4 regions of the Streptomyces sp. NPDC051740 genome follow, and region 4 is predicted to be linked to each of the others. Evidence: riboswitches for the same ligand, from Rfam matches in the RefSeq annotation. Region 4 holds a riboswitch; each other region holds the start of a gene.
The links. Region 4 has a riboswitch for cyclic di-AMP ahead of ACIA6T_RS22950 (peptidoglycan DD-metalloendopeptidase family protein). Riboswitches for the same ligand answer to the same signal wherever they lie in the genome.
Positions count from the first base shown of each region.

Region 1: linked by a shared signal. The riboswitch ahead of ACIA6T_RS27030 (M23 family metallopeptidase) and the one ahead of ACIA6T_RS22950 (peptidoglycan DD-metalloendopeptidase family protein) in region 4 are both predicted to bind cyclic di-AMP.
Region 2: linked by a shared signal. The riboswitch ahead of ACIA6T_RS01610 (NlpC/P60 family protein) and the one ahead of ACIA6T_RS22950 (peptidoglycan DD-metalloendopeptidase family protein) in region 4 are both predicted to bind cyclic di-AMP.
Region 3: linked by a shared signal. The riboswitch ahead of ACIA6T_RS00620 (transglycosylase SLT domain-containing protein) and the one ahead of ACIA6T_RS22950 (peptidoglycan DD-metalloendopeptidase family protein) in region 4 are both predicted to bind cyclic di-AMP.

Region 1 covers NZ_JBITCL010000019.1:18,011-20,201, forward strand. The annotation lists gene ACIA6T_RS27025 (GntR family transcriptional regulator) at 1-268, opposite strand, end outside; gene ACIA6T_RS27030 (M23 family metallopeptidase) at 457-1,230, opposite strand; cyclic di-AMP (ydaO/yuaA leader) riboswitch at 1,243-1,407, opposite strand; gene ACIA6T_RS27035 (M16 family metallopeptidase) at 1,610-2,191, opposite strand, start outside.
Region 2 covers NZ_JBITCL010000001.1:320,687-322,877, reverse strand. The annotation lists gene pcrA (DNA helicase PcrA) at 1-806, opposite strand, end outside; cyclic di-AMP (ydaO/yuaA leader) riboswitch at 1,047-1,218, shown strand; gene ACIA6T_RS01610 (NlpC/P60 family protein) at 1,226-2,191, shown strand, end outside.
Region 3 covers NZ_JBITCL010000001.1:131,050-133,240, reverse strand. The annotation lists gene ACIA6T_RS00625 (polyprenyl synthetase family protein) at 1-560, opposite strand, end outside; cyclic di-AMP (ydaO/yuaA leader) riboswitch at 1,135-1,302, shown strand; gene ACIA6T_RS00620 (transglycosylase SLT domain-containing protein) at 1,308-1,802, shown strand; gene ACIA6T_RS00615 (HAD family hydrolase) at 1,766-2,191, opposite strand, start outside.
Region 4 covers NZ_JBITCL010000014.1:17,465-19,655, forward strand. The annotation lists gene ACIA6T_RS22945 (alpha-galactosidase) at 1-794, shown strand, start outside; cyclic di-AMP (ydaO/yuaA leader) riboswitch at 1,109-1,270, shown strand; gene ACIA6T_RS22950 (peptidoglycan DD-metalloendopeptidase family protein) at 1,275-2,191, shown strand, end outside.

The DNA.
Region 1 (2,191 bases), on a different contig from region 4:
AGGCGCCGAGCGGCTCGAGGAGCATGCGCATCTCCAGCAGGTCGGCGGCCTCCTGCTCGGTGGGTTCCGCGACGCACGCGCCCGCGTGCCGCCGGGTCACCACGAATCCCTCGGCCTCCAGCGTGCGCAGCGCCTCCCGGACGGGGACGCGGGAGACTCCGTAACGGCGGGCGAGCACTTCCTCGGTGAGCCGGCCGCCGCGCTCGTGGACACCCGCGACGATGTCGTCCCGGATCGCCGTGCACACCGAGTGCGCGGGAATGCGCATGACGAACCTCCGGATTAATCCCCGTGAAACGTCGACGATTGACGTGTGTTCCGCGACTCTATTGCAATCGGCGGGAATTCACGACGGCGGGCCGGAATCCATGCATATTTTTTGGACAAGTGATGCGGCGGTGCCCGGAAACACCGATGCCCCGGCTCGGGGAGCCGGGGCATCGGGAAGCGGGCGGGTCAGAGGTTCACGCCGTGCGCGCGGAGGTAGGCGACGGGGTCGAGGTCGGAGCCGTAATCGGCGCCCGTGCGGGCCTCGAAGTGCAGATGCGCGCCCGTGACGTTGCCGGTGGCGCCGGAGAGGCCGATCTGCTGCCCGGCGGCCACCTGCTGGCCCACCGAGACGCCGATGGACGACAGGTGGGCGTACTGGGTGTACGTGCCGTCGTGCATCTTGATGACGACCTGGTTGCCGTACGAGCCGCCCCAGCCGGCCTCGACCACGGTGCCGACGCCGACCGACTGGACGGGGGTGCCGGTCGCGGCGTGGAAGTCGACACCGGTGTGACTGCCGGAGGACCACAGCGAGCTGCCGGCCTGGTAACCGGTCGAGACGTACGAGCCGGCGATCGGGGAGACGAAGGTGTTGAGGCGCTCGCGCTCGGCCTCCCGCGCGGCGCGCTCCTTCTCCGCGCGGGCCTCCTCGGCCGCCTCGGCGGCCTTCTCGCGCGCGGCCTCCTCGGCGGCCTTCCGCGCGGCGGCCTCGGCCGCCTCCCGGGCGGCCTCGTGCTGGGCGGCCGCCTGGGCGTCGATCCGGTCGGCGACCGCGTCGCCGAGGGTGACGACGGGCGTGAGGCCGGTCTGTGCGGCAGCGGGCTCGGCGGCGAGCGCGGGGGCCGCGAGGGAGCCGACGACGCCGGTGGTGGTGAGCGCCGCGACGCCCGCCACGCGGGCGGTGCCGCGCTGCGTCCGGCTGGGACGACGGTGCTTGCCCGGGGCGCGGGTGAACGCCATGTACAGGCTGGTCCTTTCCTTCCCTCTCGCCTACCGGGTTAGCTGACGGGTTCGGAGCAGGAAGGTCTCCTACGGGCCCCCTCGCGACACGCGCGGGCGTCCGATTCACCCCAGGGACTGCGGTGGGTCCCCGGCTCCCCCGGCTCGCGCCGTAGGGGGACTCGGCGATGGCTGTCCGGTGCCGCGGGTGCGGCGCACTGCCCGACGAACAGCCCGGATGACGCTAAGCGGGCCGTCTCCCGATCCTCAAACGAATCCCGGTTTTTGTAGCGCATCCCACAGGCCAGACAGGCAACTTCCGCCCCGATTCGGGCATAAGCGGGCCCTGGTGGCTTTCGTGTCACCAGGGCCCCACGCGCGCGTGCGTCCTCGCCGCTCGCTACTCGGCCGTCACGACGGTGACTTCACCGATGCCGAGGGCCTCGACGGGTGCCTTGATCTGCGCCGCGTCACCGACGAGGACGGTCACCAGGCGGTCCACCGGGAAGGCGTTCACGACGGCCGCGGTGGCCTCCACGGTGCCGGTCGCGGCCAACTGCCGGTACAGGTCGGCCTGGTAGTGGTCGGGCAGGTGCTGCTCGACCTGGTCGGCCAGGGTGCTCGCGACGGCCGCGGCGGTCTCGTACTTGAGCGGCGCCACGCCCACGAGGTTCTGCACCGCGACATCGCGTTCGTCGTCGGTGAGCCCGTCGGCGGCGAGCGTGCGCAGCACCGTCCACAGGTCCTCGAGGGCGGGGCCGGTGTTCGGGGTGTCGACGGAGCCGCTGATGGCCAGCATCGCCGCGCCGGTGCCGTCCGGGGCGGACCTGAGGACCTGGCCGAACGCCCGTACGCCGTAGGTGTAGCCCTTCTCCTCGCGCAGCACGCGGTCCAGGCGGGAGGTGAGGGTGCCGCCGAGGCAGTACGTGCCGAGCACCTGCGCGGGCCACACGCGGTCGTGCCGGTCCGCGCCGATACGGCC
Region 2 (2,191 bases), on a different contig from region 4:
TCCGGGAAGGCGCGGAGCAGGTTGACCGTCGTCATGATCAGGTCGTCGAAGTCGAGGGCGTTGGCCTCCCGCAGCCGCGACTGGTAGAGCGCGTAGGCCTGGGCGAGGGTCTTCTCGAAACCGTCGGCGGCCCGGGCGGCGAAGTCCTCCTCGTCGATCAGCTCGTTCTTCAGGTTGCTGATCTTGGCGCTGAAGGACTTCGGCGGGAAGCGCTTGGGGTCGAGCTCCAGGTCGCGGCAGACCAGGGCCATCAGACGCTTGGAGTCGGCGGCGTCGTAGATCGAGAACGACGACGTGAAGCCGAGCTTCTTGCTCTCGCGGCGCAGGATGCGCACGCACGCGCTGTGGAACGTCATGACCCACATGGCGCCCGCGCGCGGGCCGACGAGCTGCTCGACGCGCTCCTTCATCTCGCCCGCGGCCTTGTTGGTGAAGGTGATCGCGAGGATCTGGCCCGGATGGACGTGCCGCTCGGCCAACAGGTGGGCGATGCGGTGGGTGAGCACACGGGTCTTGCCGGAGCCGGCGCCGGCCACGATGAGCAGCGGGGAGCCGGAGTGCACGACGGCGGCGCGCTGGTTGTCGTTCAGCCCTTCCAGCAGCGCGGCGGCGTCGATCACCGGGCGCGGGGCGCCGTCGCGGTAGTAGGTGTCCCGGTCCGGCGGCACGTCGAACTTACCGCCGAACAGGTCGTCCGGGATCCGCTCCGGTACGTGCTCGTCCTCGGGCGGTGGCGGGGGCTCGCCCTCGGGGCCCCGCTGGGCCTGGAGGTCCGCCAGGAAGCTGTCGTCAAAGAGGCTGCTCATCGCTCTCCGAGTCTAGGCCGCCCCACCGACAACCAGGGGCCGCCCCGGGAACATCCCCGGAATCCGGCGCCCGGGACGGGACGCGCACCCTCCAGAACCACCGCCTCACCCTGAGTGACACCGCACACAAGGTCACGAAAATGTATCGGGCATATCACCCATCAACCTTCACAGGGGCCACACCAGTTGGCTACGGTGCGGGCGGGCCGCACGACCCCCACCGGCGAACCTCGCCGGGCCGCGCGGCCTCCGCCGAATCCGTCACTGCCCTCGCGGCAGCCGGAGCCGGGGACCCACCGAGACCATGGGGTGAATCGGCCCACTCCCTCGCGGAGCGGCCGTAGGGCAACCCTTCCGAACCACCCGCCCGAACCCGACAGCTAACCCGGTAGGCGGAGCTTTGGAAGGAGTCGCCTCCCTTGGCGTCGCACCGCAAGTCGCGCACCCCCGGCACGCGCGTGGCAGGCATACGAACCCCGGCCCTCGCCACGGCCGCCCTGACCTCCGTGGCCCTGCTGTCCCAGACGGCCACCGCCGCCCCCTCCGACGACGGCAGGCCGAGCCTGGAGGAGGTCGAGAAGAAGGTCGACGACCTCTACCGCCAGGCGGAGTCGGCGACCGAGAAGTACAACGCGGCCAAGGAGAAGACCGCGAAGCAGCGCAGGCAGGTGGACACGCTCCTCGACGACGTGGCCAAGCGCACCCAGGAGCTCAACGAGGCGCGGGCGGAGCTGGGTTCCTTCGCCGCCGCCCAGTACCGGACCGGCGCCGGCGTCCCCGACACCGCGGCCTTCCTGCTCGCGGACACCCCGCAGGACGTCTTCGACCAGCGCCAGGTGATGGACCGGATGACCGGCCGCCAGAAGGAAGCGGTCGACGACTACGTCACCCAGCAGTCCGAGACGATGAAGAAGCGCCAGGAGGCCACCGAGAGCCTTCAGACGCTCACCGAGACCCAGGGTGACCTGAAGACGGCCAAGGCCACCGTCCAGAAGAAGCTCACCGACGCGCGCGAGCTGATGTCGAAGCTGACCGCCGAGGAGAAGGCGCGGCTCGCGGCGATCGAGAAGAAGAAGCAGAAGGAGGCCGCCCGCAAGGCCGCCGAACTCGCCGAGCAGCAGAAGGCCCAGGAGGAGGCCCAGGAGGAGGCCGCCGCCCAGCAGGACAGCGGCACCTCGGACAGCGCCTCCGGGTCGGCCGGCTCGGCCACCACGCCGTCGACGTCGACGGACTCCTCGTACGCCACCAAGGCCGAGAAGGCCCTCGCCTTCGCCCGCGCGCAGATCGGCAAGCCGTACGTCTGGGGCGCCACCGGCCCCGGATCCTACGACTGCTCCGGCCTCACCCAGGCCGCCTGGAAGGCCGCCGGCGTCACCATTCCGCGC
Region 3 (2,191 bases), on a different contig from region 4:
GCGACGGCGACCAGCGAGCCGGTCTTGCCGCCGAGCACGTCCAGGTAGTGGTCGACCGGGTCGCGGCCGTCCTGCGGTCCCGCGGTCTCCAGGATCTGCCCGGTGACCAGCCGCTCGAACGCCTCGGCCTGCACCCGCACGGCCTCGGGACCGAGGTCGGCCAGGATGTGCGAGGCCCGCGCGAAGAGGAAGTCGCCGGTGAGGACCGCGACGGAGTTGCCCCAGCGGGCGTTCGCGCTGTCGACGCCGCGCCGCACCTCGGCCTCGTCCATCACGTCGTCGTGGTACAGCGTGGCCAGATGGGTGAGCTCCACGACCACGGCCGAGGGCACGACGCCGGGCGCGTAGGGGTCGCCGAACTGGGCGGCGAGCATCACGAGCAGCGGACGGAACCGCTTGCCGCCGGCCCGCACCAGGTGCTGGGCGGCTCCCGTGATGAAGGGGACCTCACTCTTGGTGGCCTCGAGCAGCCCTTCCTCGACAGCCGTCATTCCGGCCTGGACATCGGCTTCCAGAGCCTGGTCCCGCACGCTCAGCCCGAACGGCCCGACGACGGTCACGAGGGGTCTCCTGTCTGCTGGTGTCCACTGGCGGTTACACGGAATGTCGATAGGTCGCTGCCATCACTCAAGTCAGCGTATCCGGTCATGTTTCGATCACCGCCAGCGCCCGGCGTTACGGGCAGGGCGGTACGGGATCAGGAACGGAGTGCTTTTGATCGGTTGATAACAACGGACATTCTTCGGCTTTCCCGGACGTAGCAATCCACTCCTCGACCCGGCTCCGGACCCGCCTGCCGGGCCCCGCCTCGCCACGCGAACCATCCTGCCCGCCCCGGCGTCCGATTTGCCGCAAATGAAGAGCTAATTCACCTTGGCGAAAAATGCGCTCACAGGTAATCCCCAGTGAAGTGGGTCACGCGCGACCCGGCGCCCCCATCGCCCGTCGCCACTCGCCTTTCGCCTTTCCCCGGCGCCGAGTTGACCCTTGGCAGCAGCAAAGGATCAAGCGTCCCAAAACCCCCATCACAAGATCAAACGGCACCTTCTGTGATGCCCGCGCTTGTTCCCGACATGTGCTCTCGCATACGTTCCGGGCCTGCCGGGTGGACGCCTAATCCTGCCGCCGCCCGCATCACACCCGACGACGAACTCGAGACGGCAGGAGTGGGGGACCCAGGTAAGCCGCCGCACCGGACTTCGCACCGGGACGGCTAGGGGTGAAGCCATGCCCGCAGGGGCACGGCCGGGCACTCTCCCGCCCGAACCCGACAGCTCACCTCGCAGGCGTAGGAGAGGAACCCAGACATGCCTGCTTTCGGTCAGCTCAACCGCTTCGGCAACCGCCGCCTCGCCCGTTCCCTCGCCGTCGCCGGCGCCGGCGTCGCCGTGGTCGCCCTGCCGCTGTTCGGCGCGACCGGCGCCTCCGCGGCCACCACCGAGCCGACGGCGCCGACGACCGCCGCCTCCGTGACGGCGTACCCGGACAACCTCGACGGCTGGATCCGCGAGTCGCTGGACATCATGGCGCAGCAGGGCATCCCGGGCAGCTACGACGCCATCCACCGCAACATCATGCGCGAGTCCTCCGGCAACCCGTACGCCATCAACAACTGGGACTCCAACGCCGCCGCCGGCACCCCGTCGAAGGGCCTGCTGCAGGTCATCGACCCGACCTTCGCGGCCTACCACGTGCCCGGCACCGCCTTCGACCCGTACGACCCGGTCGCGAACATCACGGCGGCCTGCAACTACGCGGCCGACCGCTACGGCTCCATCGACAACGTCTTCGGCGCGTACTGAGCCACCCGCTGACGGGCGAGCGTCATCGCCCCGCCGAACAGTCGCTCGAGGACGACGGCCACGCCGTCGTCCTCGTTCGACGTGGTGACCTCGTCCGCCACCGCCTTCAGTTCGGGATGCGCGTTGGCCATGGCGACGCCGTGGGCCGCCCAGGCGAACATGGGGACGTCGTTCGGCATGTCGCCGAAGGCGATCGTCCGCGCCGGGCTCACCCCCAGGTGCTCGGCGGCCAGCGCCAGCCCGGTCGCCTTGGTCACCCCGCACGGCTGGAGCTCCACGGTGCCCGGCCCCGACATGGTGACCGTGGCCAGTGACCCGACCACCGACCGGGCCGCCGCCGCCAACGCGTCGTCGGACAGGTCCGGATGGCGCAGCAGCACCTTGCTGAT
Region 4 (2,191 bases):
GGGAGCAGCTCGACGGACTGCTCTCCGGCGTCCCCGTCGACTATGTGAAGTGGGACTTCAACCGCTGCTCCACCGACGCCGGGTGGCCGGACGACCCGTACCCGCAGCGGCTGTGGACCGACCATGTGCGCGGCCTGTACGCGCTGCTGGACCGGTTGCGGGCGGCCCATCCGGACGTGGCCTTCGAGTCCTGCTCGGGCGGCGGCGGGCGGATCGACCTGGGGGTCCTCTCCCGTACCGACCAGGTGTGGACCTCGGACAACACCGACCCGCTCGACCGGCTCGCCGTCCAGCACGGCTTCAGCCAGCTCCACCCGGCCCGGGTGATGGCCGCCTGGGTCACCGACAGCCCGAACGCGATGCTCAACGGACGGGTCAGTTCGCTGCGCTTCCGGTTCGTCAGCGCCATGGCGGGGGTGCTCGGCGTCGGCGGCGACCTCGCGCGGTGGACCGGGGAGGAGCTCGCCGAGGCGCGGGAGTGGGTCGCGCTCTACAAGGAGATCCGGCCCGTCGTCCAGCGCGGCGACCTGTACCGGCTGCGGCCCCCGGAGGGCGGACTGAGCGCGGTGCAGTACGTCCTCGGCGACGAGACCGTCGTCCTCGCCTGCCTCCAGGCGCAGCACTACGGAGAGCCCGTCCCGGCCCTCCGGCTGCGCGGCCTCGACCCGGAGGCGTCGTACGAATGCCGCGAAACCGGCGAAACGTACCGAGGCGCCCTCTTGCTGCACCACGGGCTGCGCACCGGTCTGCGGGGGGATCTGGACGCCGCGGTGGTGCGGCTGCGGCGCCTGTGATCTAACGATTGGGGCGTTCTGTCCGATTAGGAGTATTCGCCATAACGTGCCCCGAAAGGAAGGGAGATGGGGAAGGGGTGCGTGAGCAGCGTCATATCCGTGACGATGCGTTGTCGCCATGCTCACGTAATCCTGTGGAGCCGCAAGGGAATTCGCGGGGAAAAGGGAATCCCGGCTGACGCTCGGTGACGCCGATTCCGCCTTTGGATCACGGAGAAACACGTGCGCGGTGAACCTCGCGCTTGTCCCCCCACGTCCGGGTCGCTTACGTTCGCCACCGATCCGGACGGACGCCCAATCCTGCCGCCGCCCGGAGCCCGTACACACTGACCCGTACACGGCAGGAGCGGGGGACCCACAGGTACCACTGCCTGTTCCGGTTCCCGGAACGGCTTGGGGTTAAGCCGCGTGACAACGCGGCCGGGCATCTCCAGCCCGAACCCGACAGCTCACCTCGCAGGCGCCGGAGAGGAATTCGACATGCCCGCGAAGGGTAAGCACCGCCGTACCAAGGCCCAGCGTTTCACCCGCTCCATCGCCGTCGCCGGAACCGGTGGCGCCGCACTCGCCCTGCCGCTTCTCGGCGCCACCGGCGCGCACGCCGCGACGCCTCAGAGCGCCCCCGAGAAGGCCGTCCAGTCCCTTTCCGTCGCCGGCCAGAAGACCGTCGCCGAAAAGGGCGACGAGACCCGCACGTACACCGTGAAGGCCGGCGACTACCTCGCGAAGATCGCCGAGACGGAGCACGTCGACGGTGGCTGGAAGCAGCTCTACACGGACAACCGTGAGGCCATCGGCGACGACCCGTCGCTCATCCACCCCGGCCTGAAGCTCTCCGTCGACGGCGGGGCCGCCGCGAGCGCGCCGGAGAAGTCGTCCGCCCCGGAGGCCCCGGAGACCCCGCAGGCCTCGGAGCAGGAGGCCGAGAAGCCGGCGGAGCAGCCCTCCTCGGACGCCTCCGCCCAGACCACGAGCACCGACCAGGCCACGAGCACCGACCAGGCCGCGAGCGCCTCCGGTTACAGCTCCCCGGTGCCCGGCGGCGGTCTCGGCACCGCCTACAAGGTGGCCGGCAGCATGTGGTCCAGCGGCTACCACACCGGCGTCGACTTCGCCGTCCCGACCGGCACCTCCCTGAAGGCCGTCGGCGCGGGCACCGTCGTCTCCGCGGGCTGGGCCGGCGCGTACGGCAACCAGGTCGTCATCCGGCTCGAGGACGGCCACTACGCCCAGTACGCACACCTGTCCTCGCTCTCCGTCTCGGCCGGCCAGACCGTGACCGGCGGTCAGCAGGTCGGCCTCTCCGGCTCGACCGGCAACTCGACCGGCCCGCACCTGCACTTCGAGATCCGCACCACCCCGGACTACGGCTCGGACGTGGACCCGGTCTCCTACCT